2 regions of the Methylocystis sp. ATCC 49242 genome follow, and region 1 is predicted to be linked to the other one. Evidence: riboswitches for the same ligand, from Rfam matches in the RefSeq annotation. Region 1 holds a riboswitch; the other holds the start of a gene.

Region 1 (15,536 bases):
GCTTGGGATTTGTCCGATTCATGCTACCAAACGATTGGCGGCGAATCGGCGCCGAAACCTCTCCTGCCCCTCCCGAACTGGGCGACGCTCGGCGATGACGAATCCTGAAAAGCTCGACGGCGCGCTGGCCCGCTTGACCGCGGCGCTCGACCAGCTCGAACGCTCGGTCTCCCTCAAGCTCGAGGACGACGTGTCCAGCGCCGAGCTGGAGGAGGAACTCGCCATCATGCAGGATGACCGCGCCCGGCTCGCGCTCGATCTCGACGCCGCGCTCGCGCGGATCAGCGCGCTGGAGAAGGCCCGCGACGAGGTGTTGCGCCGGCTCGACGACGCCGGCGCCGGCGTCGCGGCCGTGCTCGGCGGAACGAACAGAGGCTGAAATGGCCGCCGTCGTCGTCACCATCGCCGGGCGGACCTATCGCATGTCCTGCGAGGACGGCGAGGAGCCGCGGCTCGAACAGCTTGCGCGCTATGTGGAAGGCAAGATCCTCTCGATGCGGGAGGGCTTCGGCGAAATCGGCGACCAGCGCATCGTGGTGATGGCGGCGCTGGCCATCGCGGACGAGGCGACCGACGCGCGCGGCAGGGCGCAGGCGATGGAGATGGACATCGCCGCCCTGCGCGCGGAACTCGACGCCGCGCGAAAGGCGAGCGCCGCGATGGAGGCTCGCGTCGCGGGCGCGCTGGAGGACGCCGCGCGCCGGCTGGAGCGGCTCAACGCCGATTTGCAGAAATCCGCAGCCCCGCGCGACGAATTTCCCTAACCCGCCCGGCGCATTCGCGCGAAAAAAATCCCATGGGTCCGCCATGGGATTTTCGCTGTCGTGACGACGACGGACCTTTACTTGCCCCAGTTCTCGATGCTCGGGTCGCGCTTGGCCTTTTCGAGATTGTCCGCCTGTTCGGACAATTGATAATTGCGGTTTTGCGCGGCCATCGCCTCGACGCCGTCCTTCAGGATGGCGATCTTCATCTGCTCGGTCGCGAGATGGTTCAGCTCGTTGATCCATTGATTGAGGTTGAGCAGCAGCTTGCTCTTGCGCTCGGCCTGCACTTCGCGGCTGGGATTGGTGTCCTTGGCGATTTCGAGCTCCGCCTTGGTGTCCTCGATCATCTTGTCGAGGCCCTTGAGCTTCTCCTCGAGCGCGGCGACCTGATCCTGCGCGCCGTCCTTCGCCTTTTCGAGGGCTTCCGCGGTTTCCTTCTTCGCCTTCTCGAGATTGTCGAGGCCGTTCTGCAGCCAGCTCGTCTGAATGTTCAGCAGGGCGTCGCGGGCGATGCCAGTAAGGTTGAAACCGTTGGGAATCGGAAAATAGGGGCCGAGTTTCGCCGCCTGCGCGGGCGCGGCCGAAAAGCCGATGGCGCCGCAAAGGGCGAGCGCGGCGAGCGTCGCGCGGACGCCGGCCATTTTCTTGTTGCCGAACATGAATGTTTCTCCCGGATATGCGCGCTGATTCTTGTCGCTCACGCGCTTCTTGGTCGCCAAAGTGGGCTATCGCCGCCTGTCTGGCAAGAGCGAAGCGCCGCGCCCGGGCGCGCTTTTCTCCGCAATTCAGACGCTTGACGCCGCCGGCTGTTTCGCGCGACTCTCATCCAGAGCCGGGGGAGCCCCGCCCGGCGGCCGTCGTCGCGCCGCCAGGGGGCTGAGAGGCTGCGGAGCGCGTCCAGGGCGGACGCGGGGCGTGGCGACCCTTCGAACCTGATCCAGTTGAATGCTGGCGGAGGGATGGTGTTTCGCTTGTCGACGGAAAGAGGCGCGCCATGCGCGCGCGGGTGATCGGCGCCGGCGTCGCCGGTCTGTGCGCCGTCCATGAGCTGGCGCGCGCCGGCGTCGAGGTGGAGCTGGTCGAGCGCGCCGCCGCGCCGGGGCAGGGCTGCTCGCGCTACGCCGGCGGCATGATCGCCCCCTGGTGCGAGCTGGAGAGCGCCGAGCCGATCGTCGCGAAGCTCGGTGAAGAGGCGCTGGACTTCTGGACGCGCGAAGTTCCCGTCGCCGCGGTCGCCGGCAGCCTCGTCGTGGCGCCGCCGCGCGAACGCGCCGAACTCGCCGACTTCGCCCGCCGCACCGAGCAGTTCGAGCGGCTCGACGCCGCCGGCCTCGCCGCGCTGGAGCCGGATCTCGCCGGGCGCTTCGACGCGGCGCTCTATTTTCGGCAAGAGGCGCATCTCGACCCGCGCGCTGCGCTCGCTGCGCTCGCCGCACGCCTTGCTGCAATGCAAAATGTTGCGCAGCATTTCGGCGTCGAGGTCGAGACGCTCGCCGGGGAGCCCGACTGGATCGTCGATTGCCGTGGCTTCGCCGCCCGCGACGCGCTGCCCGGATTGCGCGGAGTGAAAGGCGAGATGCTGATTCTGCGCAGCGACGAGATTTCGCTTGCGCGTCCCGTGCGGATGCTGCATCCGCGCCGCCCCGTCTATGTCGTGCCGCGCGGCGGTGGGCTTTTCATGGTCGGCGCGACCATGATCGAGAATGAGGAGCGCGCGCGGGTGACGGCGCGCTCGGTGGTGGAGCTTGTCAATTCCGCCTTCGCCATCCATCCCGCCTTCGCCGAGGCCGAGATCGTCGAGACGGGCTCCGATGTCCGGCCGGCTTTCCCCGACAATCTCCCGCGCCTTACAAGACGCGGGCGCACTCTCTATATCAATGGACTTTACAGACACGGTTTCCTGCTCGCGCCGGCGCTGGCGCGTCGCGCGGTCCGCGTCATTCTCGATGACGCTCGTTTCCCGGAGGTCATGGATGCAGATTGAAGTGAACGGCCGCCCGCTCGAGGTGAGCGCGACGACGTTGCAAAGCCTGCTCGCCGAACTCGGCTATGGCGACCAGAAGGTCGGCACGGCGCTCAACCACGAATTCGTGCGCGACAAGGATCGCGAAATCACCGTGCTGCACGAGGGCGACGCGGTCGAGATCGTCACGCCGCGGCAGGGGGGGTGATGACCGCCGTCGATCCCCTGACGCTCTACGACGCGACATTGCGTTCGCGCCTGCTGCTCGGCACGGCGCGCTATCCTTCGCCCGCGATTCTCGCCGACGCCATTCGGGCCTCGGGATGCGAAATCGTCACAGTGTCGCTGCGCCGCGAGGCGGGGGGCTCCCGCGCGGGCGAGAGCTTCTGGGGCCTGATCCGCGATCTCGGCGTGCGGGTTCTTCCCAACACCGCGGGTTGCCGGACCGCCAGGGAAGCCATCGCCACGGCGCAGATGGCGCGCGAGGTTTTCGCGACAGACTGGATCAAGCTCGAAGTCATCGGCGAGGAGGACACGCTGCAGCCGGACGTCTTCGGGCTCGTGGAGGCGGCGCGGGCTCTCGCCGCGGAAGGCTTCAAGGTCTTTCCCTATACGACCGACGATCTGGTCGTTGCGGAAAAGCTGCTCGACGCCGGCTGCGAACTGCTCATGCCCTGGGCGGCGCCGATCGGCTCGGGGCGCGGCCTCAACAATCCTTTCGCGCTGCGGGCGTTGCGCGCGCATTTCCCCGACGTTCCGCTCATCGTGGACGCGGGGCTCGGCGCGCCGTCCCACGCCGCCGCCGTGCTGGAGACGGGCTATGACGCGGCGCTGCTCAACACGGCCGTCTCGCGCGCGGGCGATCCCGTCGGCATGGCCCGCGCCTTCGGCCTCGCGGTCGAGGCCGGCCGCGCGGCCTTTCTGGCCAAGCCCATGACGCCGCGCGACATGGCCGAGCCCTCGACGCCCGTCATCGGCCGGCCTTTCGACAAGCTCGGATAAGCCCCTATTTCCCTTTGCGCTTCGCCCGTCTATGGCTGGTTGCGACAAGGAGCCGCCGGTGACAGCGCTGAATCTGGATCCCTTCTATCTCATTGTCGAAAATTCCGACTGGCTCGCGCGCCTGCTGCCGCTGGGCGTCAGGCTCGCGCAGCTGCGCGTCAAGGATCGGCCCGAACCGGAGCTGCGCGGGGAAATCGCCCGCGCCCGCGATCTTTGCCGCGCGGCCGGCGCGCAGCTCATCGTCAACGATTACTGGCGTCTCGCGATCGACGCGGGCTGCGACTTCGTGCATCTCGGGCAGGAGGATCTCGACACGGCCGACATCGACGCGCTGCGCCGCCATGGCGTGCGCTTCGGCGTTTCGACCCATGACGACGCCGAACTCGACCGCGCCCTGTCGCTCGCGCCCGATTATGTCGCGCTCGGGCCGGTATGGCCGACGCTGCTGAAAACGATGAAATTCGCCCCCCAGGGGCTCGACAGGCTCGGCCTCTGGAAGCGGCGCATCGGCGACATTCCGCTCGTCGCCATCGGCGGCCTGACGTCCGCCCGCGCCTGTCTCGCGCTTGCCGCCGGCGCCGACAGCGCCTGCGTCGTCACCGACGTCTTGCGAGCCAGAGATCCCGAATCGCGCACCATCGAATGGCTCATGGCGACCGCTCCCTGGCGCGACAAGCCGGAGCTGACGCGTCCCTTCGCGCCGGATCATTCCGGCGCCCGCGTCTTTCCCTCGCCCAATCACGGCCCGCGCGCGAAGCCAATCTCTGCGCTCATTCTGCATTACACCGGCATGCCGACGGGCGAGAGCGCGCTGGAGCTTTTGTGCAGCCCCATCGCGGAAGTCTCGGCTCACTATTTTGTCGAGGAGAACGGCCGCGTGCTTCAGCTCGTCCCGGAGGAGCGGCGCGCCTGGCACGCCGGGGCGAGCTTCTGGGCCGGCGAGACGGATATGAACTCCGCTTCTATCGGGATCGAGATCGTCCACGCCGGCCATATCGACCCGCGCCCCTTTCCCGAGCCCCAGATCGCGGCCGTGGCCGCGCTTTCGCGCGACATCTGCGCGCGGCGAAACATTCCGCCGCAGCGTGTGCTGGCCCATTCCGACATCGCCCCGCGCCGCAAGATCGATCCCGGCGAATTCTTTCCCTGGGAGACGCTCGCCCGATGCGGCGTCGGCCGCTGGCTCGCGCCGGCGCCGCCCGACGACGGGCCAGCGCTGGAGCCCGGCGCGGGCGGGCCGGATGTTGCGCAACTGCAGCGGAGGCTGGCGGATTTCGGCTATAAAATGGTCGAAACCGGCGTCTATGACGAAGACACCGCGGCGACCGTCGCCGCCTTTCAGCGGCATTTTCGTCCCGCTCGCGTCGACGGGCGCGCCGACGCTTCGACGCTCGACATTCTGACCCGCCTTCTGGCGGTCTGAGGACCTTCCATGACCAGACAATCGAAACGCGCCGTGGTCGTCACGGGAGCCTCGACGGGAATCGGTGCCGCCTGCGTCGAAATGCTGATCGACCGCGGCTTTTTCGTCTTCGGCTCGGTTCGCAGAACCGAAGACGCCGCGCGCCTTCAGGCGCGCTTCGGCGCCGATTTTGCGCCGCTCATGTTCGACGTGACCGATGCCTCGGCGGTCGCGCGCGCGGCGCAGGAGGTCGAGGCGAGCCTCGGCGGGGCGACGCTCGCCGGGCTCGTCAATAATGCGGGCATTGCCGTGCCGGGGCCGCTGCTGCATCTGCCGGTCGAGGATTTCCGCCGCCAGATCGAGACCAATCTCGTCGGCCAGCTGCAGGTCGTCCAGGCATTCGCGCCCCTGCTCGGCGCGCGCGCGCCGCAAGGCGGGCCGCCGGGCCGCATCGTCAACATGAGTTCGGTCGCCGGCCGTTTCGCCACGCCCTTTCTGGGTGCGTACAACGCCTCGAAATTCGGGCTCGAGGGTTTTTCGGACGCGCTGCGGCGCGAGCTCATGATTTACGGGATCGACGTCATCGTGATCGAACCGGGTATGATCGCGACGCCGATCTGGGACAAGGCTGACAACGCCGACTTCACCCATTTCGACAGGACGATCTACGGGCCGGCGGCGCGGCGCGTGCAGAAATGGGCTGTCGAGGGCGGCCACGCCGCGCCGGGGCCGGAGAAGGTCGCGGAAGCCGTGTTGCGCGCGCTGACGTCGCCGCGCCCCCCTGCGCGCATTCCGGTCGTCGCCAACAGATTTCTCGGCTACACGCTGCCCGGCCTGCTGCCGGCGCGGCTCGTCGACTGGCTCACTGCGCGCCGACTTGGCTTCTCCGAGACGCGCAAGAAACTTCGCGCCGACGCGCTACAATCGCAATCGACCGCCGATGGAGGAGAAAATGGCCAATGAAGCGCAAATCCAGCACGGGACAGTCTGCTGGAGCGAATTGAACGTCCATGACGTGAAGCGCGCCCAGAAATTCTATGCCGAAACGCTCGGCTGGCGCTTCGACCCCATGTATATGGGCGACATGACCTATTGGATCATCGTGTCGGGCGACAAGCGCGTCGGCGGCATGTTCGAGATGAAAGGCCCGCGCTTCGAGGGCGTTCCCGAGCATTGGCTGACCTATATTGCGGTCGACGACGTCGATGCGCGCGTCGCGAAGGCGGTCGCCGCCGGCGCGACGATGTGCCTCGAACCGCACGACATCGCGGGGGTCGGCCGCATCAGCGTCATCCTGCAACCCGGCGGCGGCGTGGTTGCGTGGATGACCCCGAAGCCGCCGGCGGCGGCGCGCACCTGAGGCGGCGCCTTACAGGCGCGTCGTTTCGTCGATCTCGCCGGGCCTGAAATGCGTCACGAATTCGCAGGCGAGCCCGTCGTCGAAAAAGCGCACGACGGTCGCCGGCGTATTGCCGATCACGACCTGCTCGCCCAGCAGCGGGGTCAGCTCGGTCTCCAGGGCGACGCCCGAGAGCGACAGGCTCCTGATCCTGACGATATGCTCGTCGCCGCGCGCCAGACGCAGGACAGTCAGTTCCATCAGGGGAACGATGCGTTCGTGCCGTCTGCGTTCATCGACCGCCAGCGCGGAGCGATTCGCGTACCATGTCAGCTGATCGGCGAGTCTTTCGCGCTTCTTCGGCGAGAGCTGCAGGCTCATTTCGAAGCCGATCTCCGTCGCCCGCGTGGCGAGGCCCGCGAAGCGTCCAAGGTCTCTCAGGTAAAGCACCACCTTTTCACCGGGCATCGCTTTCACCGGCGCGAAAAGCGACGCCTCGCCGGGCGAGATTTCGAAAGTGTGACAGGGATATTCCTCGCTCGATTTCAGCATGTATCGTCCATGCAATGAAACCTGAACGCACCGGAAACGGTTCGTCGTGAAATGTGCGATCGAGTGTAGAAGATTGACGCCCATGAACGACACCGGGGGAGATAATTTCATCCAAATTCATCCCCCATCGCAAGGCGCGCGGCGCATTGTCGATGGCGGACCGGATTTTGAAAAGCCTAGCCGAGGCGGCCGCAGGCAGAAAGACGGATGCGGCTCTTTGGAACGGATTCGACTCGAACGAAGTGTGCCGCGCCTTGATTACAATAGGACATTTTAGCGAAAAAAGACGCTTCGCGCCGCGATGGCGCGGATTTTCGTCAGTCTTTGCTGCGAAAGTCGATGGAACTTTCGAAAGATCCATCGTCGATCACATTAGCGATCCGGAACATTGCAGGAACGACAAACCCGCGGCGAGGGGCTCATTCCGGACGCGTGGAAATGTTCCGGGAGCGCTATCGGGCGAGGGTCGCGGCCACCATAAGAACAGCGGACGATCGCCGAACGCACTAACGAACTGCGCCCCTCTCAACGCGCGATTCACGTTAGCAAATTGGCGCGGCCACCATTGACCGGAATTTTCTTCAGGGGTTCCGGTCAGCCTAGTTGATAGATATAGGAAGCGCTGATCCCGTGTTTCTTCGCGATTTTCGAGACGGGCACGCCAGCCTTTCGTTCAGCCTTCAACATCTTGCGGAACGCCGCCAGATCTTTTCCCGCCCGGCGAATCCTGACCGCGCCCTCGCCTCCATTGGCTCGGCCCGACTTTTTGGCCCCGCCGGCTTTCTCGATAAGATCCTGAGCGATTACAATAATTTTCTTGAGTTGGGCGATTTCCCTGGGGGTAAGCGTCATCAGTAGCCTCGCAGACGGGTTTGGCAAGTCAAGCCAGAGTTAAAGACGAGTTTTATAAACAGTTACTTAATACGTCAATAACTCAACTCCTCAGACATCGTCCTTCGTCGCCGGAGTTTGGCGACACTGCATGGATGTCCGAAGCAATCAGAAACTGACTGGCGCATGTCATGTGCATGTCCGACACGCATATTACGGCACAACGCGTTTACATAGCAACTGTAATTTCAATTTCAAGTTGCGTTCTTTCTTCCGATTGCAACAAGCGGATCAATGCCGCTAGTGGGATCTGACGTGGCGACTGGGGTGTTGAGGACGCAGTAAAACTAAGCCTCCCTTGAAATTCATCCGAAAGTTGGTCAACGAGCGGCGCCCATGCGCTATCGGCGGCATGGGTGAAGACATCAATCGTTCGCCGCATGAAAACATCGCCGGCGAGGCGTTGGTTCCACCATGAGGGAATTCGACGTAAGACGCCCACCGGCGAGATAAGCTGCGGCAGTGATTTTGTGAAGGAATTTGGCAAGTTACTAAAATTTTGCATTATCGGATCAGACGTAATTCCCCCGAGGCCGTTGCAGCCGATGCAGTTTCCTTCAACAGGGAATGGCGGCGAAGAATTACGCCTTCCGACAGAATGAAGTTGGCTTCAGGCGATTCCCCGGATCAAACATGAGGCGAGATAATCTGATCGCGAGGACGGTCTCGCCATTCCGATGCTGGCGCTCCGGAATATGAACCAACTGTACACGCCGAATTCGACGAGAGAGGTGAATGACGACGTCGATGGGCGGCCGGAGAAGCCTTGCCGGGCCGAGAGCCGCATTTCATCGTGATCGCGCGCGAGCGCCGGGATCACTCCGGTTTTGATCGAACAGGAGACTATCGCCCCCCTGCGGCGTTTCCCGGCGCGGAGAGGGCGCGCTCCGATCGAAAATGCCCTCGGGACGTCACAGTGCGGTCAAACTTCGAGATGAAAAGGCGCGCGGGAGACGCCGCGTTGACCGTGAGCAACGGGGCGCGTAACGTCCCCGCAAGAAATTATCCTTGCCACGTTTGATCGGGAGCCGTGTGGCTTTCCTTCTTCCCGATCGCCTATGACCGGCCCGCGCGCCGCCGTTAAGGGGCCGGACTTGGCCCCACGTCACGATGAGGCGGTATTGCAAGCGTCGACTTCCACAATTTCCGCCGACGCCAACGAGCCGCCTCTGGAGATTGCGAAAGACGTCCGGCTCCAGGCGGGCGCCCTGAGCGCCACGTCAGGCGAGCCCTGGCTCCGTTTCCATTCGATCGAGGCGTTTCGGCCGGGCCGGCTCGTGGAAATCCGCTATGCGTCGAGCCCTTTCGATTCGCCCGTCCGGCCGCTGCTTCGCTTCTGGCGGGGCGGAGGGGAATTCCGGGATGAAATTCTCCCGGCGCCCTGCGAAGGCGTCGGGTTCTGGGTGGGTCGCGTCCCGAAAGAACGAAGCGAGGTCTGGCTCAGCCCCACCAATCGGCCGGGCCGTTTCGATTTCCGGGTGATCGACGTTCGGCCGGCGTCCTTTCTCAGCGTGGCGCGCCGGGCGGCGCGCGTCCCGAAGCGACTGTTTTTCGCGGTTTGCGCCGGGTGGGTGGGCTTGAGCCGGGAATCGGAGCTCAATTGGCGGTGGGCGCTGGGCGGCGAGGCCCTGTCGACTTATCCCGCCTGGCGGGCGGCGCGACGCGATCACGCCGTCACGGGACTTGATCTGCCGCGCAGCGACTGGCGCGTCGGCCCGACCGTGAGCCTGCTTCTCGAACTCCATGGCGCCACGGGAGCCGAGATCGACGACAGTTGCCGCGCAGTCGCGGGACAGAGCTATCCGAATTGGCGCGTTCTGTTCATCGGTTCGCCGCAGGACGCCGGGGCGCAAGCGCGGCTGGCGGCCTGGGAGCGCGAGGCGGGATTTGCGCGCTTCGCTCCGGACGAAATCCGTTTCGAATCGGGCGAACTGATCGGACGCCTTTCAGCCGGCGATCGGCCGGAGCCGAATGCCTTCGCCTGTTTTGTCGAACATTTCGCGCGTCATCCCGAGCAATTGCTCGCCTATTCGGACGCGACGCGCGGCGAAGGCGCCGGCCTGCGTCCCGTGTTCAAGCCGCCATGGAGTCCGACGCTCCACCGCTCTGTGAATTACATCGGGCGGGCGGCGCTGTTTCGCGCGAGCCTCGTCGCCTCGGACGCCGACTGGACCGCGGCGGCCCCGGAGGATCTGATCGCGGGGCTCGCCGCGCGCGCCTCGGCCAGCGAGGTCGGCGCGCTTCATCGGCCCCTCTTCGCGCTGGCGCGCGAGACGAACCTGCGTTGCGAGGACGTCCCGGCTGTGTATCGCGAGAACGCGCCGCCAGTCGTAATCGTCATCCCGACGCGCGATCGCCCTGATCTTCTCGGCGCCTGTCTCGAAAGCGTCTTCAGGGAGACGAGCTATTCGAACTACAGGGTCGTCGTCGTCGACAACGAGAGCGTGGAGCCCCGCACGCACGCGCTATTCGAGCGTTTACAGGCCGTCCATGATCGGCTGACGATCCTGAAATCGCCCGGCGCGTTCAATTTCTCCGCGCTCTGCAACGCCGGCGCGCAAGCGATCGCGGGTGATCATCTCCTTTTCCTCAATAACGACACGGAGGTTCTGACGCCGGACTGGATCGAGCGGCTGCTGCATTTTGCCGCAAAATCCGAGGTCGGCGCCGTCGGCGCGAAGCTGCTTTATCCCAACAGGCTGACGCAGCATGTCGGCGTTCTGCTCGGGATGGGCGGCGTCGCCGGACATTTCGGCGCGGGGCTCGGTGCGACCGACCCGGGCTGGACGCAGCGCAATCTGGTTCCGCATGAGGTCTCCGCAGTGACCGGCGCCTGCCTGATGGTCGAGCGGCGCAAGTTCGACGCCATCGGCGGTTTCGACGCCGTGAACCTGCCCGTCGAGCTGAATGACGTCGATCTCTGTCTGCGCCTGGCCGAGCGCGGCTGGAGAACCATCTGCAATTCTCAAGTTGTCCTGATCCATCATCAGTCGGCCAGTCGCGGCGGCGGGCTTCGGCTTCAGCGGGTCTATGAAAAGGAACGCAGCAATTTTTGCGACCGCTGGCGCTCGGCGATCCGCGACGATCCTTATTTTCACCCCGGTCTTTCACTTTACGCCCATGATGAAACGCTTCCATAAGCGTAGCTTGCGCCCACCCGGCGGCGCGCCTATTTTACGGGCGGTTCGCAAGGGGCTCGACGGACTTGCCCTTCCCCGGAAAGCGGCGATCGGCGCATCGTCAGCCGCGCCCGGCGGGACGCCGGCCGGACAATGCAAGAACGGCGCGGGACGCGCGATCAACGACTGAAGGCAGATGAACAGGGAACGGCCTTCGAAAATACCGAATTTGATGGAAGTCGTGACGACGGCGCGCAACAGCGTCGCCTCGCGGCTCGCGTCCGGTCGCGCCCTGATGCGTTCCGACGGCGAGGGCGGAAGCAGATTGCCGGCGGTGGCGTGGCGCAGCGTCGACATCGTCACGGACGCGCTCGCCCGGGCGGGATCCGGCGGCGGCCTGATCTGGCGCAGCTTTCTGGCGGTGGTTGTGCTTCCGACCGTGATTTTCTGGCTATATTCGGCGCTGTGGCAGTCGAACCGCTACGTGTCGGAGACCCGTTTGACCGTTCGCCAGGCGCAGCAGGAGAAGAAATCCGGCTCCGACGCCGCCTCGATCATGGCGAAGATGACCGGCGGAGGCTCTGGCGGCGGCGGGGGCGGTTCGCAGGACTCCTACATGGTGCTCAATTATGTGAAGAGCCGAGCGATCCTCGTCGATCTCGGCGGCCGGGAATATATGGAGGGAAAATTCTCGGGGCCGGGCGTGGACTATTTTTCGCGCCTGTCGAAAGGCTCGACGATCGAGGAGCTATGGAAATATTGGCTCGGCCATGTCGCCGCGAGCGTGGATACGCTGTCGGGCATATTGACCGTGCGCGTCGACGCCTTCCGTCCGCAGGACGCGATGGATATTGCGCAGGATATCGTTCGCGAAAGCGAAAACCTCGTCAACAAGATCACCCTGCGCAACCGGCGGGACGCGGTCAAGCGGGCGGAGCTCGAAGTCAATCTTACGCGCCATATGCTCGCGGACGCGAAGGAAAAGACGCTCAGATTCCGTAACGAGAATTTCCTGATCGATCCCGGTTCGCGCGCTGTCAGCATCGGAGACCAGATCGGCAAGCTCACACTGGAGCGCATCGACCTCGTCAACGCCCTCTCGACCTTCTCGTCGTCCCTCTCGGAGGACGCGCCGAGCCAGCGCTTGCAGAAAGCGCGCCTCGCGGTGATCGACCAGCAGATTGCGGAGCTCAAGAAAAAGCTGACCAGCGGTCCGGGCGCGGATACGGTCTCGTCGCAGATAGCGACCTATGAGCGGCTGAAGCTCGAGGAGGCCTTCGCCGAACAGCAGTACACGCTCTCGCAAAACTCCTATCAGAAGGCGCGTCAGGACCTCGAAAAACAGCAGCTTTACCTTGTGACGGTGGTGACGCCGACGCTCCCGGAGTCGGCGCTGTATCCAAAAGTGATTGGCAATACGGTGATGATCTTCGCCGGATTGCTCGTCGCCTGGTCGGTCGTTACGCTCATCGCCGCGAGCATCAACGACCAGATGACGTAGGGCGGATTACGAGTACTGCTCGCTCGCTTCGTATTTTGCTACGCGCAGGGACAAGGAAAATCGCGCGTCCGTCGTCCCGACCGCGCTGCGGCGTCTCTCCGGCTCGGATCGAGCCGGAAAACCTTTCTTGATAACGCTTATCCTAACGCCTGTTCGATCGGCGCCAACCAGCCGCCCTGCGCGGATCGAATACAATTGGACACGCGATGGGCGCGGAGTCGGGACGCAAGCCGTCGTCGACCGAGAGACCCGCGCGAGACGCGCCTATTTCGCCATGTGGTCGCGAACGAGGAAGGCGACGGCGACGAGCAATGTCCAGACGAGAATGGCCGGTGCGACGATGATCGACCACTCCAGCCAGCGCAGCGGATAGATGGATTTCTCCGCAAGCGTGGGCCGCAGGAATGTCGTCAGATAGGCTCGCTGGCTTTCGAGATCGATGCGCGCATTTTCGAAAGCCGTGGCCGCCATCGCATATTGTTGCTGTGCGATAGCGGTCTCGACCTCATGCTGCGACAGCTTGCCCGCACGTCCGGCCAGCGAGGTGTTTTTGTCGTCTGTGCTGGCGATCTGGGCCGAATATTCGGCAATCTGGTTTTTCAGGCTGCGCACGCGCGCATTCAGCAGCCTCACCTGCGGCGAATCGGTCGTCGCCGAACCCGATTGCAGCGCGAGATTCTCTTCCGTCGTGGAAAGCTCCATCCTGAGCGCGGTGATCACCTTGTTGAGCGCCTCGGCGGCAGCCGGCGCATCCAGAACGCCCTCGGCGTCGCGCGCTTCGCGCATCGCCGCCGTCGCGGCCTTCAGGCGTTCCTCCGCGCGGGTCAGTTCGCTGCGCATCTGCTTCAGCGTGTCTCGTCGCGCGCGCGTCGACAGGTCATTGACGAGAGCTTCGGAGAGGTCGATCACATTCTGTGTGATGAGGAGAGAGTCTTCGGGCGTGAAGGCCCTGACGCTGACCGAGATGATGCCGGACATGATGTCGACGCTCGCGTCGACCCTTTTCTTCCAGTATCTCTCCAAATCCTCGACGGGACTATCGGCGTCGAAGCGCGAAAAATAGTCCACGCCCGGACGCGAGAATTTTTCTCTCAGGTTGATTTTCCTGTCGAGCGCTTCGATCAACCCCCGGCTGAGGATATATTTCACGACGACCTGCGCGTCCTGCATTTGCTGGCCGCCTCCCGACGTTTCGCCGCCGGTCATCATCGTCAGCGAGGCATTCTCGCCCGAGCGCAGGGAGAATTTCGTCTCGGTCACATATTGCTTGCTCGCGACGAGGCCCCAGTAGATCGAGGCGATGAGCAACGGAACGGCGACGAACATGCCGAAGCTCGCCAGAAGCGCCTGACGAAAGACACGATCGCCGCGCCGCGCCTGGAAGCCGCCGCCGCCCGAAATGATGCGCGTCGGCGCGCGAGACTTGGTCGCGGCCCGGCGCAGGGCGCGCGAAATCGCCTTCGTTGCGCGGGCGGCCTGCTCCGGGTCGAACACCTCCCGGGAACCGGGGACGGCGACCGACTTGTGGGGCTGGTTGGGGGTTTTCGGCTCAGGCATTGAGCTTCTTATACAGGTCTATCGCGTCGTCGACATTGGAGAAAACATGCATCTGGCCGCCCGCCAGGACAATTCCGCGATCACAATATTCCTTGATCGTCGACATGCCGTGCGACACCATGATCACGTCGGACTTCTGCTTGCGCTTGCCAAATTCTTCCTTGCACCTCGCGGCGAAGCGGGCGTCGCCCACCGCCGTCACCTCGTCAATCAGATAGCAGTCGAATTCGATCGCGAGCGTGAGTCCGAAGGCGAGCCGCGCGATCATGCCCGAGGAATAGGTGCTGATCGCGACGTCCATATAGGCGCCGATCTCGGCGAAATCCTCGACGAAGTCGATCACCTTGCGTGCGTCCTGACCATAGACGCGCGAGACGAATTTCACATTCTCGCGCCCGGTGAGTTTCGGATGCAGGCCGCCGCTGAAGCCGAGCGGCCATGAAATGCGTCCGTTGCGGCGGATGCGCCCGCCATTCGGCAGTTCCGTGCCCGCCAGAAGCCGCATCAGGGTCGATTTTCCGGCGCCATTGACGCCGAGAATCCCATAGCTGCGCCCCGCCATGAAATCGAGGCTGACGTGGTTGAGGACGATCTTCCGATGTCCGTTCGACCTGTAATATTTGAAAACGTTGTCGAGCTGTATCATGTCGCGTCTTTTGGCCGCAGTGCGGCTGGCGTTCCACTTTGGCGGATGGTTATTCGGGATTTCTGGCTAATCGATGACCGTGTTTCGGCAGGCGCTGCGGGCTCGACCTCGGATTTGCTCTGGCCGGTTCGGACGCAGCTGGAGTAGACAGGTCGGATGAAGCCTAAGGAAACAACGTTTCAAGGGGTGCGCCGTCACCTGCGCAACGGCTATGTCATTCTGACGACGCGCGGCGTCGTGGCCCTTTATGGCGCGGCGATGCGCGAGGCGGCGAAAATCGTCGATTCGCCGGTCGGCGTTTTTCTGGCGCCCCGCGACGTCTTTCGCGACGGTCCTCATTTCCTGCGGGAGCATGGGTTGCGCGCGACGATCGGCGCAATGCTGCGGCAGACGGCGGCGACCTATGATCCGCCGCTCGGCAGGCGCCGCAATCCGGTCAACGACCCGCTCCGCGAGCAGGCGATAAACTATTATTATTCTTATGATTTGACCAAGCCGGACGGTGTCGTCCCCTCGCGTCGGCCCGCCAATGAGATGGACTTCGCCCTCGAGACGCCCTTCGCTTTCGCGCCGAAGCCCGCGCGCGAGCGTCCAATCGCCGCGATCGTGCATGGTTTCTATCCGGAAATCGCCCCGCTCGTGCTGGAGAAGCTGAAGAACGTCACCGGCCCGGTCGACCTTTTCTTCTCGACCGACACGCAGGAGAAAAAACACGCCCTGGAAGATGTCTGCCGCGACTGGCCCAAGGGGCGGGTCGAGATTCGCATCTGTCCGAATCGGGGCCGCGACATCGCGGC
Region 2 (15,536 bases), 2.0 Mb from region 1:
AGGCTCGCGGCATCACGATTTCGACGGCGCATGTCGAATATGAGACGCAGAACCGCCATTACGCGCACGTCGACTGCCCCGGCCACGCCGACTATGTGAAGAACATGATCACCGGCGCGGCGCAGATGGACGGCGCGATCCTCGTGGTTTCGGCGGCCGACGGCCCGATGCCGCAGACGCGCGAGCACATCCTTCTGGCCCGCCAGGTCGGCGTTCCGGCGCTTGTGGTGTTCCTGAACAAGGTCGACATGGTCGACGATCCGGAGCTTCTGGAGCTCGTCGAGCTCGAGGTCCGCGAGCTTCTGTCGAAGTATGACTTCCCCGGCGACGACATTCCGATCGTGAAGGGCTCGGCGCTTTGCGCTCTGGAGTCGAAGAACCCGGAGATCGGCCACGACGCGATCCTGAAGCTGATGCAGGAAGTCGATCGCTACATTCCGCAGCCGGAGCGTCCGAAGGATCAGCCGTTCCTGATGCCGGTCGAGGACGTGTTCTCGATTTCGGGCCGCGGCACGGTTGTGACGGGCCGTATCGAGCGCGGCGTGATCAAGGTCGGCGAGGAAGTGGAGATCGTCGGCATCCGTCCGACGGTGAAGTCGACGGTGACGGGCGTGGAGATGTTCCGCAAGCTGCTCGATCAGGGCGAGGCTGGCGACAACGTGGGCTGCCTGCTGCGCGGCACGAAGCGCGAGGACGTTGAGCGCGGCCAGGTGCTGTGCAAGCCGGGTTCGGTCAAGCCGCATACGAAATTCAAGGCCGAGGCGTACATCCTGACGAAGGAAGAGGGCGGCCGTCATACGCCGTTCTTCACGAACTATCGTCCGCAGTTCTACTTCCGCACGACGGACGTGACGGGCATCGTGACGCTTCCCGAGGGCGTCGAGATGGTCATGCCGGGCGACAATGTGACGATGGAAGTCGCGCTGATCGTTCCGATCGCGATGGAAGAGAAGCTGCGCTTCGCCATCCGCGAAGGCGGCCGCACCGTCGGCGCCGGCGTCGTGGCCAGCATCATCGAGTGATCGGCTCCCACACATGCAATTTGGAAGAAGCGCGGTTCGCCGCGCTTTTTTTCTTTACCAGCAACCCGAGACGGTTACCCCCGGCGCGTAACGCAGCGCATCGCAGATATTTCGGGCGTTGATGTCGTCCATCATCTTGCGCGTGATGACAGTCGCCGAGCCGGGGTAATCCATGATGGGAGTTCTGGTCCCGCCCGGCCCGGTGAGATAATTCGAGAAATAGCCGTCATCCGCCGGACCGGCGGGCGCGATCCGCCCCGCCTGCGCCTGACCGCGATAGAGGCGCTTCTGGCTCGCAAAAGCTTCGTCGATCGCGAGGGAAGCGCTCATCAGGGCGCATATCATCACTATTTCGCGCATGGCCGTCGTCCTGTCACGCGCTTCATATAGGGCGTCGACGCTCAGGCCGCCTCCACCGTCACTTCCACGATTTCCGGCGGGCGCATGAAGCGCACGGGCAGGATCGACTCGCCGAGCCCGCCCGAGATCACCAAATGGCGGTCGTCCTCGATGAAATGCCCGTAGATGTTCTTGGTGCGCCAGCGCAGTTCGGCGACGATCGGCCCCGCGAAAGGCAGGTTGACCTGCCCGCCATGCGTATGGCCGCAGAGCGTCAGCGCCACACGCTTCGGCGTGCGGGAGAAAATGAAGGGTTCATGCGCCAGCATGATCGCGGGCGCGTCGTCCGTAAGCAGGCCGAGCGTCGCGTCGAGATTGTCGTGGCCTTTCCAGCCGATCTTCCCGCCCAGATAAAACGCCATCTGGTCGCCGAGGCCGAGCAACCAGAACGGTTGACCATCCTTTGTGAGGCGCAGCGCATCGTTCTCGTAGACGCGCGCGCCCATCTGCTTCAGCGCGCGACGAACGCTTTCGGCTTCGTCGGGTCGATCGCTCGGCAACGGCCCATGCCACCAGTCGTGATTGCCGAGCACGGCATGGACGCCCAGCGGCGCCTTCAGTTCAGAGAGCGCTTCGCCCCACTGCTGGGGCGTGACGGGCCCTGTCGTCAAATGCGTGCCGGCGGCGAAATCGCCGAGCAGCGCGACAAGGTCTGGCGAAAGCGCGTTGGCGACCCGTGCGATCTCGCGAATGCGCGAGACGGGCATCCATGGCTCGCAGGCGTGGAGGTCGGTGATGACCGCGATGCGCAGCCGCAGCCCATGCGGCCAACCCTTGGGCGTGACGCGGTAGCGCGTCACGTCGAGCATGAAGCCCGGTTCGATGAGGACCGAGTAGGCTCCCAACCCGGCGAGCGCAAGCCCGCCTGGCCAGCGCAGGAAATCGCGTCGGCTGATCATGTCCCATCCCTGGCCGGCGCGGCCTGTGCCGTGCGCGGGGCAGGAGGCGTTCTATCAGGCGGCGAGATGATCGCCCAGCAGAACCGGCGGAACGCGGCGATCGTCGAGGCTGACCGGCTCTTCAACCGGCTTTTGAGGAAATTGCGAGACTTCGAGCGCGGCCGCGACGGCGGAGATGCCGATTTCGCGATAGAGGCGCGCGAGGAGATCGTGGGGGTGGCCGCCCGACGGGGACTGGTCGAACTCTACTGAAAACTGGTCGGTCATGGCTGCCTCTGTTACTCGTGACGGATAACGCGGAGCGAATGTTTCAGGCGAATTTGTCCTTATCGCGTTAATGATGTGCTAATCGCGCCAAATGCGTTACCGCTTTGTTCTCCCGATTTTTGGCGGCCGCGCTCCGGCGTTGCAATTCCTCCCGCATTTGCGAAAAATGCGGGCCGGCGTCGCGCAAAAGCGCGGCGCTCGAGCTTCCCGAGGCTTTTGACGAATGCGCCGACAACTTCCGCAGGAGCCATGGTCGCAGGCCGCGCTGTGGAGCCGCAGCGTCGCCATTTTCGCGGCGACGGTGGCGGTTATGTCGATCATCCTCGCGCGCCTGCACGTCATCGAGCCGCCCTCGGCGCTCGCGGCGCTTGGGTCGGCGATGGCGCTGGCGCTCATCTCGCTGCTGCTGTTCTGCGCGGCCTGCTACGTCATCTGGCGAACCGGGCGCCGAGGGGTCGGGGCCGCTGTCGGCGCGGCCTTCATCGCCTGCCTGACGCTCGCTTATCCCGCCTATCTCGCCGTCGAGGCGATGCGTCTGCCGGTGCTGTCGGATATTTCGACCGACATCGCCAATCCACCCTATTTCTCGCTGTCGCGTGCGGCCTATCAGGCGCGGAAGGGCTTTCAGCCGCAGGGCCTGCCGGCGAAGGCGCGCGAGGCCCAGCGCTCCGCCTATCCGGACGTCGAACCGATCGTCGTCGATCTCGACTCAGACGAGGCGTTCGCGCTGGTGCAAAAGACCGCCAAGGCGGTGGGCTGGAAACCCATCGACCAGCGCGCCGCGGGTGGCCGGACTGGCGAGGGGCATCTCGACTTTCTCGACCGAACGCTTGTCCTGGGTTTCGACGAGGATATTACGGTGCGCCTGAAACCCCTGCCGGGCGGGCAGACGCGCATCGACATTCGCTCCGCCTCCCGCTATGGCCGACATGATTTCGGCGCGAACGCGCGGCGGATTACCGCCTTCGCAGAAGAATTGCAGTCGCAGCTCGACAGCCGCTGAGCATTAAAGATTAGCGGGCGCACTCGTGTTCAATGCGGAACTTTGGTATTGTCGTGGCCGATCTCGAAGCGACGGACGGGAGGCCCGAAACAGCCGATGGCGAACGATAGCAACGGCGCTAGCGCACCCGAGCCAATACCGGATTTCACGCGCGACGAGGAACTCGCGGCGTTTCGCGAAATGCTGCTCATCCGCCGATTCGAGGAGAAGGCCGGCCAGCTTTACGGCATGGGCGTCATCGCAGGCTTCTGCCATTTGTACATCGGACAGGAGGCGGTCGTCGTCGGCGTGAAGATGGCTGCGCGCGAGGGCGACCAGTTCACCACGAGCTATCGCGACCACGGACACATGCTTGCGAGCGGCATGGACCCCAAGGGCGTCATGGCGGAGCTCGCCGGCAAACGCGGCGGCTACTCCAAGGGCAAGGGCGGCTCCATGCACATGTTCTCGCTGGAGAAGAATTTCTTCGGCGGGCATGGCATCGTCGGCGCGCCCGCGCCGATTGGCGCGGGGATCGCCTTCGCCAACGCCTATCGCGGAGAAGACAGGGTTTCGTTGACATTCTTTGGAGAGGGCGCCGCCAATCAGGGGCAGGTTTACGAAACCTTCAATATGGCGGCGCTGTGGAAGCTTCCCGTTCTCTTCATCGTCGAAAACAATCGCTACGCCATGGGCACCTCGATCGCCCGCGCTTCGGCGCAGAAGGACTTTTCGAGGCGCGGCGCCGCCTTCGCAATTCCCGGAAAGCAGATCGACGGCATGGACGTGCGCGTCGTGCGAGCGGCGGCCGCGGAAGCGCTCGACTGGTGCCGTAAGGGCAACGGCCCCTATCTTCTGGAGGTGCAGACATACCGCTATCGCGGCCACTCCATGTCGGATCCGGCGAAATATCGCTCCAAGGAAGAAGTCCAGAAAATGCGCGAGGAGCACGATCCGATCGAGCAGGTGCGCATTCGCCTCCTGGCCGACGGCGTGAGCGAGGACGAATTGAAGAAGATCGACGCCGCGGTTCGCAAGATCGTCGCAGAGGCGGCGGATTTTGCCGTGAGCGACAAAGAGCCAGATCCCGGTGAGCTCTGGACCGATGTGGTGGCGTGAGGAAGTGATCGGATGACTGTCAACGTGCTCATGCCCGCCCTCTCGCCCACGATGGAGCAGGGCAAGCTCGCGAAATGGCTGAAGAGCGAAGGCGACGAGGTTAAAGCCGGCGACGTTATCGCCGAGATCGAGACCGACAAGGCGACAATGGAGGTCGAGGCGGTCGATGAAGGCGTGCTCGCGCGCATCCTCGTGCCGGGCGGGACGGAGAACGTCGCCGTCAACACGCCGATCGCGGTGATCGCGGGCGAGGGCGAGGACGCGTCGACCGTCGAAGCGCCCGCGCCGCCGCCACCCGGCGAGGAGGACAAGGCGCAGCGCAAGGAGGAAGCCGAGGCCGCCGCGCCGCCGAAGCCGGCGCAGACCACGATCGCGCCCTCGCCGAAAGTGAGCGGCGAGCCGGAGGTTCCCGCGGGCACGACGATGATCGCCATGACGATGCGCGAAGCGCTGCGCGACGCCATGGCGGAAGAGATGCGCCGGGATCCCAATGTGTTCGTTATGGGCGAGGAGGTTGCCGAATATCAGGGCGCCTACAAGGTCACCCAAGGCCTCTTGCAGGAGTTCGGCCCCAGGCGCGTCGTAGATACGCCGATCACCGAATATGGCTTCGCCGGCATCGGCGTCGGCGCCGCATTCGCTGGGCTGCGGCCGATCGTCGAATTCATGACCTTCAATTTCTCGATGCAGGCCATCGATCACATCGTCAATTCGGCGGCCAAGACTCTCTATATGTCGGGCGGGCAAATACGCTCCCCGATCGTGTTTCGCGGCCCAAATGGCGCGGCGGCGCGAGTTGGAGCGCAGCACAGTCAGGACTATTCGGCCTGGTATTCGCAAGTGCCGGGGCTGATCGTCATCGCGCCGTCCAACGCCAGCGACGCCAAGGGCCTGCTGAAGGCTGCGATCCGCAGCGACAATCCGGTCGTGTTCCTCGAGAACGAGATTTTATACGGCAAATCTTTCGACGTGCCCGCGATCGAGGACTTCGTCCTGCCGATCGGCAAGGCCCGCGTCGCGCGCGCGGGCAAGGACGTGACCCTCGTCTCTTTCTCCATCGGCATGACCTACGCGCTCGCCGCCGCCGATGAACTCGCCAAGGATGGGATCGAGGCGGAGGTCATCGACCTGCGGACGTTGCGCCCGATGGATAGCGCGACAGTCATAGAATCCGTGAAGAAGACCGGGCGCTGCGTTGCGATCGAGGAGGGATGGTCGCAGTGCGGCGTCTCGGCGGAGATCGCCATGCGGGTGCAGGAGGAGGCGTTCGATTATCTCGACGCGCCGGTCATGCGCGTCACCGGAAAAGACGTGCCCATGCCTTACGCCGCCAATCTCGAAAAGCTTGCGCTGCCCAGCGCGGCGGAAGTAATCGCGGCGGCGAAGACGGTTCTTTACAGGACATGACGATGGCGCTCGTAACACCCGACAGCGGCGCGCCGAGGATCTTCGCGTCGCCCCTGGCGCGCCGTCTGGCGAAGGAGGCGGGGCTCGATATTGCGGGGCTGCAAGGCTCCGGTCCGCACGGCCGCATCATCGAGCGCGACGTGAAGGACGCGATTGCCGGCGGCGGCGCCCGAAAGGCTCCGTCAACCACTCCGGCGGCTCCGCTCGCCGCGCCGCCCTCCGCCGGGACGACGCGCAAATTTTACGAGATCGACTCCTACGAGGAAATTCCGCACGACTCGATGCGCAAGGCCATCGCGCGGCGGCTGACGGAGTCGATCCAGACCGTTCCGCATTTCTTTCTCGAGGTCGATTGCGAGATCGACGCGCTGTTGCGGTTGCGCGAGGAGTTCAACGCCGCCGCGCCCAAGGGCGCCGATGGCGCGCCGGAATGGAAGACGTCCGTCAACGATTACGTGATCAAGGCGCTGGCGCTGGCGCTGCAGCGCGTGCCTGAGGCCAACGTCACCTTCACGCCCGACTTGATGCTCAAGCACAAAGCCTCCGACATCGGCGTGGCGGTGGCGATCCCTGGTGGGCTGATTACGCCCATCGTGCGCAATGCTCAGGCGAAGACGGTGCGCGAGATTTCCGAAGAGGTGAAGGAACTCGCTGCGCGCGCGAGAGAACGCAAGCTCAAGCCGCATGAGTATGAGGGCGGGGTCTCGGCGGTCTCCAATCTTGGCATGTACGGTATTCGCAACTTTTCCGCCGTGATCAACCCGCCGCAATCGACGATCCTCGCGGTGGGGAAGGGCGAGCAGCGCATGGTCGTTCGCGACGGCGCGGCGGCGGTAGCAAATATCATGAGCGTGACGCTGTCCTGTGACCATCGCGCCATCGACGGCGCGCTCGGGGCCGAGCTGCTGGCGGAGTTCAAGCGGCTGATCGAACATCCGATGGCGCTGTTCGCGTGAAGCTGCAATCCACGCTTACCTGCCCCCACTGCGGCGCCTCGGAAATCCTGACCATGCCGCAGGACGCCTGCGTCGTCGTGCATGAGTGCCCGTCCTGCCGCGCTCGGCTCACCCCGAAGACGGGCGACTGCTGTGTGTTCTGTTCATACGGCGACGTTCCGTGTCCGCCGGTGCAGACGGAAGGGCGCTGCTGTTCGGCGTCCAAATAGCCGTTTCCCATGGACGCGGGACGCGAATAGCGGCATATCCTTGTCTAGAATAACTCTAAATTGACAAGGAGCGGCCGGTGGCGACTGAAGCGGACATCCTCAAAGCTCTTGAAAATCTTTACGGGCCCGGCGGCGCGCCGCTCGCGGGCGCGGTTAGCGGGATCACCTTGTCGGGCGCAAAAGCGTTTGTCTCGCTGGCCGGCGACCCGGCGCAGGGCGCGGCCTGGGAGGCTGCGCGCAAGGCCGCCGAAACAGCGGTGAAGGCCATTGCGGGCGTCGAGGCGGCCGTCGTGACGCTCACGGCCGAACGCGCCCCGCGCGCCGCTGGCCACAGCCACGCCCATGACCACCACGGCCATTCTCACGGAGCGCCCGCCGCGCCGCCCCCGCGCAAGGGCCTTGCGCCGGCGCTGGAGAAGATCCGCTTCATCATCGCCGTCGCCTCGGGGAAGGGCGGGGTCGGCAAATCCACCACCTCCGCCAATCTGGCGCTCGGCCTCGCGGCGCAGGGCTGGCGCGTCGGCCTGCTCGACGCCGACATTTACGGCCCCTCCATGCCGCGCCTCTTCGGCCTTTCGCAAAAACCGGCGGTCGAGGGCGGAAAGCTCGTGCCGCTCGAAGCCTACGGGATCAAGATCATGTCGATGGGCCTGCTCGTCGACGAGAATGTGCCCATGGTCTGGCGCGGGCCAATGGTGACGCAGGCGCTGACGCAGATGCTCGGCGAGGTGAAGTGGGGCGAACTCGATGCGCTCGTCGTCGACATGCCGCCGGGCACCGGCGATGTGCAGTTGACGCTCGCCCAGCAGGTGCCGCTCGCTGGCGCGGTGATCGTCTCGACGCCGCAGGACCTGGCGCTGATCGACGCCCGCCGCGCCGTCGCCATGTTCCAGAAGGTCGAAGCCCCTGTCCTCGGCATCATCGAGAACATGAGCTATTTCCTGTGCCCGCATTGCGGCGGCCGGTCGGAGATTTTCGCACATGGCGGCGCGCGTCACGACGCCGAAAAGATGGGCGTTCCCTTCCTCGGCGAGGCGCCGCTGGACATCAAGATTCGCGAGACTTCGGATTCCGGTCGCCCTGTGGTCGGCGCCGAGCCGAACAGCCCGCAGGCGGCGGTCTATCTCAATCTTGCGGCCAAGGTGAAAACGCTGCTCGAGACGCAAAAGCAGCGCGCGGCCCCCAATATCGTCGTCGGCTGAAAAAACAGGCGCGCCTCCAGTTGCTGAAGGCGCGCCCAGTCAGACGTCCACATCGGTCGTCGGGGAGCTGTCACAACGCTAGAAATGGGTGGGGATCAGCGAATGATCACCCGCATCCCATTTATAATTATAGCCTAATGTGAACTCCATACCCTGCACCCAGGGTGAAATTGTCGCACGTGGGTTCGGCGCGCCGAAGGGCAGGCCCGGCTGCGCCGGAATCCACTCGATGCCGGTGAAGGAGTTCTTGAAGGCGTAGACGAAGGCGAAATCCACGGATGAATTCGGCGTGACGACATAGTTCGCGCCGACGCTCGCATGATGGCGATTAATGATCGGCGACAGGGCGTTGACCGTCACGGAGCGCCAGCGCAGCGGATTGGTGCTGTAGTGATAGCCGGTGCGCAACGTCAGCGCCGGAGAATAGCGCCACTCGACGCCGATGGCGCCGGAGTCGACGTCCGTCCAGTCGAAGCCCGGACCCGAGCCCGTGCCGAGCGAACGATAGAGCGTGGGATTCGTCGGGTTCCCGAGCGCCGGCACGGCCGAGTAGAAAATATGTCGCCAGTCCATCATGACCGTGAGGTTCGGCAGGACGTCATAGGCAAGGCCCGCCTGCATGTTGGCGGGAATGTCGAAGCGACCGGCGTCCGCGAAGAGGCCGGCGTATTTGTCGAAGCGCGACATCCACATCGGCGTCGAGCCAGAGAAGCCGAAGCGGAATTTGTCGGTGATGCTCCACAGAAGACCCGCATGCACGCCGCCGCCCCATGACCAGTCGAAGGCCATGTCCGACATTTCCCAGGGGTTGGAGGAAAGGGGCGACAACATTTTGAGGCCCTGCACATTGATCATCTGCACGGCGATGGTCGGCGCGAAGCCGATGGAGATCGCGCCGAGGGGCGTGGCGAAGCGTCGAGCGTAGCCGACGCTCATGAAGCCCTGATGCAGATCGACGCCCGCGAAGCCGCCGCCGAGCGGACCGCCGAAGGGCGCACGGTAATGACCCCAGTCATAGGCGGTGTTGATGCCGCCATTGGCGTAGCTGACGATGCTCCATGCGGAATTGGCGTCGATCGGCTGGACGTAGCCGCTGTTCGGCACCGGGAACCAGGGGCGGCCGCTCTGCACTTCGCCGGGCGCGAGCACGCGCGGCGTTCCGGTCGTCTTGTAGCCGCGATCGGCGACGATGCCGGTCAGGCCGAGCTGGAACTGGCGCTCCAGACCGACGATGCTCGCTGGGTTGGTCGACAGCGCCATGGCGTCACGCTGATCGGCGGCGCCGGCGCCGCCCAGCGCTTTTGCGCGTGGTCCATAGCCGATCAGGAAATAACCGTCGGCCGCATGGGCCGCCGAGACGGCTCCGAGGACGATCGCGGACACGGCGAATGCGAATCGGCGCGAATAAGATTTGGTCATCTGGAGCGGCCTGGTCTGGTCTCGAAAATCGCGTCGCAGCGCTGAAACGCTTTTGCGATATTCGAAAAATTAACAGACTTGCCTTGTCGCAGGCAGGCTAAGGCAGCGCTCAAGTTAAAAATTCGGGTGGACGTTACGTTATTGCAACAGTCGTTATGTGGGCGACTGAGGCAATCATCGGCTTTTACACGCTACGCCGTACGTCGGATAACATACCGGTAATGCTCGGCTTCCCGCTCCGATGTCACGAGTTCGTTACCGGTCTGGCGGGCGAAGGCGGCGAAATCCGCGACCGAGCCGGGGTCCGTCGTCAGGACTTCGAGCGCGCCGCCGACAGGCACTTCGGCCAGCGCCTTCTTGGCGCGAAGGATCGGGAGCGGGCAGTTCAGCCCGCGCGCGTCGACAGTTTTATCAGCCATGATTCGTCCGTTCAGATGAAAAGGTTCACGTCGGCCTTGACAGCCTGTTCGAGATAGGTCGCGGCTCCGCCGAAGGAGACGCCGTCGATCATGTCCTCCTTTTTGAACTCGAAGAGGTCCATGGTCATCTGGCAGGCGACGAGCTTCACGCCGCTTTCGAGCGCGACGTCGCGCAGTTCCTCAATACTCGCCACGCCCTTCTTCTCGATCATGTTCTTCATCATCGCCGTCGCGCCCGCGGTGACGCCGGGCAGGGCGGCGACGAGATTGGGCATGCCGAGATGCATGCCGGCCATCGGCATTTTCATCGCCGGATTTCCGAGCGGAGAAACCTCGAGGTCGAGCTTCTTCTTCAAGAGCCCGAGGCCATAGAAGGTGAAGAACAGCGTCGCGTCGATGTCCATCGCAGCGGCGGTCGTCGCCAGAATGAAAGGCGGATAGGCCCAGTCGAGCGTGCCTTTCGACACGATGATCGCCATGGACTTGCGGTTATCAACGCCGGAAGCGTCGGTCATGAAGGCTCCTACGATGCGCGCGCTCAGAAGTCGATAAGGCGGCGCCACATCCCATACCAGCCGCCCGCGCTCAGGGCGAGCAGCGTTGCAAACGCCAGTCTGATGCCGTCTGGCGGCTCAAAGCGCAAGAGCCCCGCCAGCGGCGGAAAGAAAAGCCCCGCTGCTAGGATGGACAGAGCGGCCGCCGCGACCACCCAGAAAATAATGTTCTCGCGGGCGAAGGGCGATACGCCCTTTGGCAAGGCGTTCGAAAGCGCAAGCGTGAGATTGCCGACAATGAGCGTGGCAAAGGCGAGGCCGCGCGCCTCGGGCTCGGGCACGCCGAAGCCATTGTCGATGACGTAGACGCTCATCACGGCCAGGAACACGATGAAGCCCTGTACAGCGCCTAGAGTCAGGTCGCGCGTTCCGAAGAGGGGCTCGTTGCGCGGGCGCGGAGGCCTCAGCATGGCGTCGGTTTCGCCGGGCTCGGCCTCGAAGACGAGCGAGCAGGTGGGATCGATGATCAGTTCCATCAGCACCACATGCGGCGGCAGCAGGAGCGGCGGCAGTCCCATCAGGATTGGCGCCAGCGCGAGACCGGCTATCGGCACATGGATTGCGGTGACGTAGGTGAGCGCCTTGCGCAGATTGGTGAATATGCGGCGTCCGAGCTGAACGCCCGCGACGATGGAAGCGAATCTGTCGTCGAGCAGCACAATATGCGCCGCCTCGCGCGCGACGTCCGAGCCGCGCTGGCCCATGGCGATGCCGATATGCGCGGCGGCGAGCGCCGGACCGTCGTTTACGCCGTCGCCTGTCATCGCGACGATATGGCCGTCATCCTTGAACGCCTCGACCAGCGCGAGCTTGCTCGTCGGCGTCACGCGCGCGAAGACGCGAATGTCGCGGATCTTGTCGGGCAGTTGCTCGGGCGGTGTGTCGGCGATGTCGACGCCGGTGAGAAAGCCGGCTTGCGCGTCGATTCCTGCCTCACGGGCGATGGCGAGAGCGGTCGCGGGATAGTCGCCGGTGATCATCGCCACGGTCACGCCTGCGCGCCGCGCCGCGGCGACGGCGTGAGGAACATCGTCGCGAACGGGGTCTTCGAAGGCCAGAAGGCCGAGAACGGCGAAGCTTGCCTCTTCGAGGCGGTCCTCGGGCGCGGGTTGCGTTTGCGCGACCGCGAGGACCCGCAGGCCGCGTCTCGCCATCTCCTCGACGACGGTCTTGTAACGGGCGCGCTCGTCGTCCGTTGAATGAGCCAGACGGAGTATTGCCTCCGGCGCCCCCTTCGCGGCCTTCGTCACACCATCCTCGACCCGCCAGGATTGAATGAAGGCCAGAAGCTCCGGCCTGATCGGGAAGCTCTCGATCGGCGTTCCTGCGGTTGTTACGCCGAGTTTCGCCGCGAGCGCATGGACCGCGCGATCCATCGGATCGACCGGGTTCTGCGAGCACGCGCGCAGCGCCGCGCGCAACAAGCGATGTTCGTCCGCGGACGGAGCTTCCGGAACGGGATTTATTCCGTGGCCCGTGGAAAGGGCCGTGATGGTCATGCGGTTTTGCGTGAGCGTGCCGGTCTTGTCGACGCAGAGGATCGAAGTCGATCCCAGCGTCTCCGTCACCGAGGAACGACGGACGAGCACGTTGCGGCCCGCGAGGCGAAAGGCGCCGAGCGCGAGGAATATCGCGAGCACCATCGGAAACTCTTCGGGAAGCAGACCAATCGCCAGCGTGATCCCGGCAATGGCGCCCTCGAACCAGTCGCCATGCACGAGCCCGTAGGCGACGATGACGACCCCACAGAAAATCAGGGCGAACACGCCGAGTTTCGCAACCAGTTCGCCGGTGCGGCGTTGCAGGGGGCTCGGCTCTCCCTGTATCGCCGCGAGCGAGGCGCCGAGTCCGCCAACCGCCGTGCGCGCCCCCGTGCGCGCGACTTCCGCGACGCCGGAGCCGCGAACGATCATCGAGCCGGCATAGAGAAAGGGCGTGTAATCGCCGCCGGGATCGGGAAACGCCAGCTCCGCGCCGTCGCCAGCGAGCGTCTTGGTCACGGGCGCCGACTCGCCCGTGAGGATCGACTCGTCGATGACGAGGGCGTCTCCCGAAAGCAGGACGCCGTCGGCCGGAAGCCGCTCGCCCTCGCCGACGAGAATGACGTCTCCCGGCACGAGGTCGCGCGCCGGGATCCGCCGTTGCTCGCCGTCGCGCAGACAATGCGCCATTGGCTCGGCGAGCCGCTGCAAAGCCTTCAGCGCGCGCTCGCTGCGCAACTCCTGCACGACGACCAGCGAAATCGACGCAGCCGCGCCGGCCACCATGAACAGGCCCTCGCCAAGGTCTCCGACGAAGAGATAAAGCGCCGCCGCCGCCATGAGCAGCGCGAACATCGGCTCTTTCAGCGTGCGAAGCGCGATGGCGAAGAAACCGAGCGGCGGCGCCTCGGGCGGGGCGTTGGGTCCGAACTGCGCAAGGCGGCGAGCGGCTTCCCCGGAGGTGAGACCCTGGAAGTTTCGCGGCGTCATGCGGTATCCGGATTGGAGTGGATCATCCTAAATGTAAAGCAGCTTACCCCATCAGGGGAAAGCCCCGGGATTTCATTCCGGACATTCAACATTTGCCGCCCTTTTTCAGGCGCTGGACCTGCGCGCCCTCGTCGGGATCTCTTGCGACATCGAGCGCTTCCGCGCGTCGATGTTGTGAACTGCCCGACTTGGGCGGCGATCTTGCGAGGAAAGGGCTAACACGCTACCTTCCTTCCAATGGCGAGGGGCGCCGCGTTCGCGGCTGAGAAGCACCCGTCGAACCTGATCCGGGTCATGCCGGCGGAGGGAATGCCAGGTTCAGGGCCGCTTCGGTCCTCTAGCCCGTATTCCGCGCTTCGTGCCCCGGCCCACACGTCCGCTCCCCTTTAAGGAGCGCGATGAAGGAGCGCGACATGAACATCCACGACAAACGCACGCCCGCGAGCGTCACCACCGGCCCGATCGGCAAGTCGCGCAAGATCTATTCCTCGCCCCCGGGTCGCGACGACATTCGCGTTCCCTGTCGCGAAATCACGCTGGACCCGTCCGCGGGCGAGCCGCCGCTGCGCGTATATGACCCGTCGGGGCCATATACATGCGAGGCCTTTACGCCTGACCTCTTGGCGGGCCTTCCTTCGGCGCGCCCGTGGCTCGCAACGCGCACGGGGCTCGAGACCTATCAGGGCCGCGCGATCAAGCCAGAGGACAATGGCTTCGCCGAGGGCGACCGTCTCGTGCCGCCGTGCCCGGCCGAGCGCAAGCTCTATCGCGCCGCCGGATCGGCGCCCGTCACGCAACTCGAATTTGCCCGCGCCGGCGTCGTCACGGAAGAAATGATCTATGTCGCGCATCGCGAGAACCTCTGCCGCGAGCGCGCCTTCGACGCCGCAAAAGAGCGCATCGCCGACGGCGAGAGCTTCGGCGCGGCGATACCCGAATTCGTGACGCCCGAATTCGTGCGCGACGAGATCGCGCGCGGCCGCGCGATCATTCCGGCGAACATCAATCACCCGGAGCTGGAGCCGGTCATCATCGGCCGCAACTTCCTCGTGAAGGTGAACGCCAACATCGGCAATTCAGCCGTGACCTCATCCGTGGCGGAAGAAGTCGAGAAGATGGTCTGGGCGATCCGCTGGGGCGCCGACACGGTCATGGACCTCTCGACCGGCCGCAACATTCACAACATCCGCGACTGGATCATCCGAAACGCCTCCGTGCCAATCGGCACTGTTCCGATCTATCAGGCGCTCGAGAAGGTCGGCGGCGACGCGCTCAAGCTCGACTGGGAAGTGTTCAAGGACACGCTCGTCGAGCAGGCGGAGCAGGGGGTGGATTACTTCACCATCCACGCTGGCGTGCGTCTCGCTTACGTGCCGCTCACCGCCAATCGCGTCACGGGCATCGTGTCGCGCGGCGGCTCGATCATGGCGCGCTGGTGTCTCTCCAAGCACAAGGAGAGCTTCCTCTACGAGCGCTTCGACGAGATCTGCGACATCATGCGAAAGTATGACGTCTCCTTCTCGCTCGGCGACGGACTGCGTCCCGGCTCCAACGCCGACGCCAACGACGCCGCGCAATTTGCGGAATTGGAGACGCTGGGCGAATTGACGAAGATCGCCTGGGACAAGGGCTGTCAGGTCATGATCGAGGGCCCCGGCCATGTGCCGATGCACAAGATCAAGGCGAATATGGACAAGCAGCTCGCGGCCTGCGGCGAGGCGCCTTTCTACACGCTCGGCCCGCTCGTCACCGACATTGCGCCGGGCTACGACCACATTACGTCAGGCATTGGCGCGGCGATGATCGGCTGGTTCGGCACGGCGATGCTCTGCTACGTCACGCCGAAGGAGCACCTCGGCCTGCCTGACCGCGACGACGTTAAGACGGGCGTCATCACCTATCGCATCGCCGCCCACGCCGCCGATCTCGCCAAGGGTCACCCGGCCGCGCGCGAGCGCGACGACGCGATGAGCCGCGCGCGCTTCGATTTCCGCTGGAACGATCAGTTCGACATCGGCCTCGATCCCGACACGGCGCGGGAATATCACGACGAGACCATGCCCAAAGAGGCGCACAAGGTCGCGCATTTCTGCTCGATGTGCGGGCCGAAGTTCTGCTCCATGCAGATCACGCGCGACCTGCGGGAGGAGGCCGCCGCCATCGCTGAACGTGAGAAGGGGATGGCCGAAAAGAGCGCGGAGTTTCTCGAGA

Evidence for each region. A riboswitch is a leader RNA that binds a small molecule or an ion and turns the genes downstream of it on or off. The one in region 1 is predicted to bind thiamine pyrophosphate.
Region 2: another riboswitch for thiamine pyrophosphate. It lies ahead of thiC (phosphomethylpyrimidine synthase ThiC); the one in region 1 lies ahead of MET49242_RS15360 (FAD-dependent oxidoreductase).

The regions. Positions count from the first base shown of each region.
Region 1 is NZ_KE124774.1:2,727,365-2,742,900, reverse strand. It holds gene MET49242_RS15375 (DUF4164 family protein) at 95-379, shown strand; gene MET49242_RS15370 (cell division protein ZapA) at 381-764, shown strand; gene MET49242_RS15365 (hypothetical protein) at 842-1,426, opposite strand; TPP riboswitch at 1,592-1,745, shown strand; partial or broken gene MET49242_RS15360 (FAD-dependent oxidoreductase) at 1,762-2,748, shown strand; gene thiS (sulfur carrier protein ThiS) at 2,741-2,938, shown strand; gene MET49242_RS15350 (thiazole synthase) at 2,938-3,732, shown strand; gene MET49242_RS26670 (thiamine phosphate synthase) at 3,791-5,155, shown strand; gene MET49242_RS15340 (SDR family oxidoreductase) at 5,165-6,097, shown strand; gene MET49242_RS15335 (VOC family protein) at 6,087-6,494, shown strand; gene MET49242_RS15330 (PilZ domain-containing protein) at 6,504-7,136, opposite strand; gene MET49242_RS15325 (hypothetical protein) at 7,620-7,877, opposite strand; gene MET49242_RS25180 (hypothetical protein) at 8,086-8,421, opposite strand; gene MET49242_RS15315 (glycosyltransferase family 2 protein) at 9,038-11,056, shown strand; gene MET49242_RS15310 (hypothetical protein) at 11,268-12,536, shown strand; gene MET49242_RS15305 (hypothetical protein) at 12,801-14,093, opposite strand; gene MET49242_RS15300 (ABC transporter ATP-binding protein) at 14,086-14,739, opposite strand; gene MET49242_RS15295 (rhamnan synthesis F family protein) at 14,896-15,536, shown strand, end outside.
Region 2 is NZ_KE124774.1:758,215-773,750, forward strand. It holds gene tuf (elongation factor Tu) at 1-1,022, shown strand, start outside; gene MET49242_RS05515 (TonB-dependent receptor plug domain-containing protein) at 1,077-1,352, opposite strand; gene MET49242_RS05520 (metallophosphoesterase) at 1,424-2,320, opposite strand; gene MET49242_RS05525 (hypothetical protein) at 2,375-2,587, opposite strand; gene MET49242_RS05530 (DUF1499 domain-containing protein) at 2,811-3,590, shown strand; gene pdhA (pyruvate dehydrogenase (acetyl-transferring) E1 component subunit alpha) at 3,687-4,688, shown strand; gene MET49242_RS05540 (pyruvate dehydrogenase complex E1 component subunit beta) at 4,701-6,095, shown strand; gene MET49242_RS05545 (2-oxo acid dehydrogenase subunit E2) at 6,098-7,051, shown strand; gene MET49242_RS23940 (GDCCVxC domain-containing (seleno)protein) at 7,048-7,260, shown strand; gene MET49242_RS05550 (Mrp/NBP35 family ATP-binding protein) at 7,338-8,462, shown strand; gene MET49242_RS05555 (OmpP1/FadL family transporter) at 8,541-9,881, opposite strand; gene MET49242_RS05560 (sulfurtransferase TusA family protein) at 10,073-10,300, opposite strand; gene MET49242_RS05565 (DsrE/DsrF/DrsH-like family protein) at 10,312-10,815, opposite strand; gene MET49242_RS05570 (cation-translocating P-type ATPase) at 10,839-13,325, opposite strand; TPP riboswitch at 13,559-13,652, shown strand; gene thiC (phosphomethylpyrimidine synthase ThiC) at 13,739-15,536, shown strand, end outside.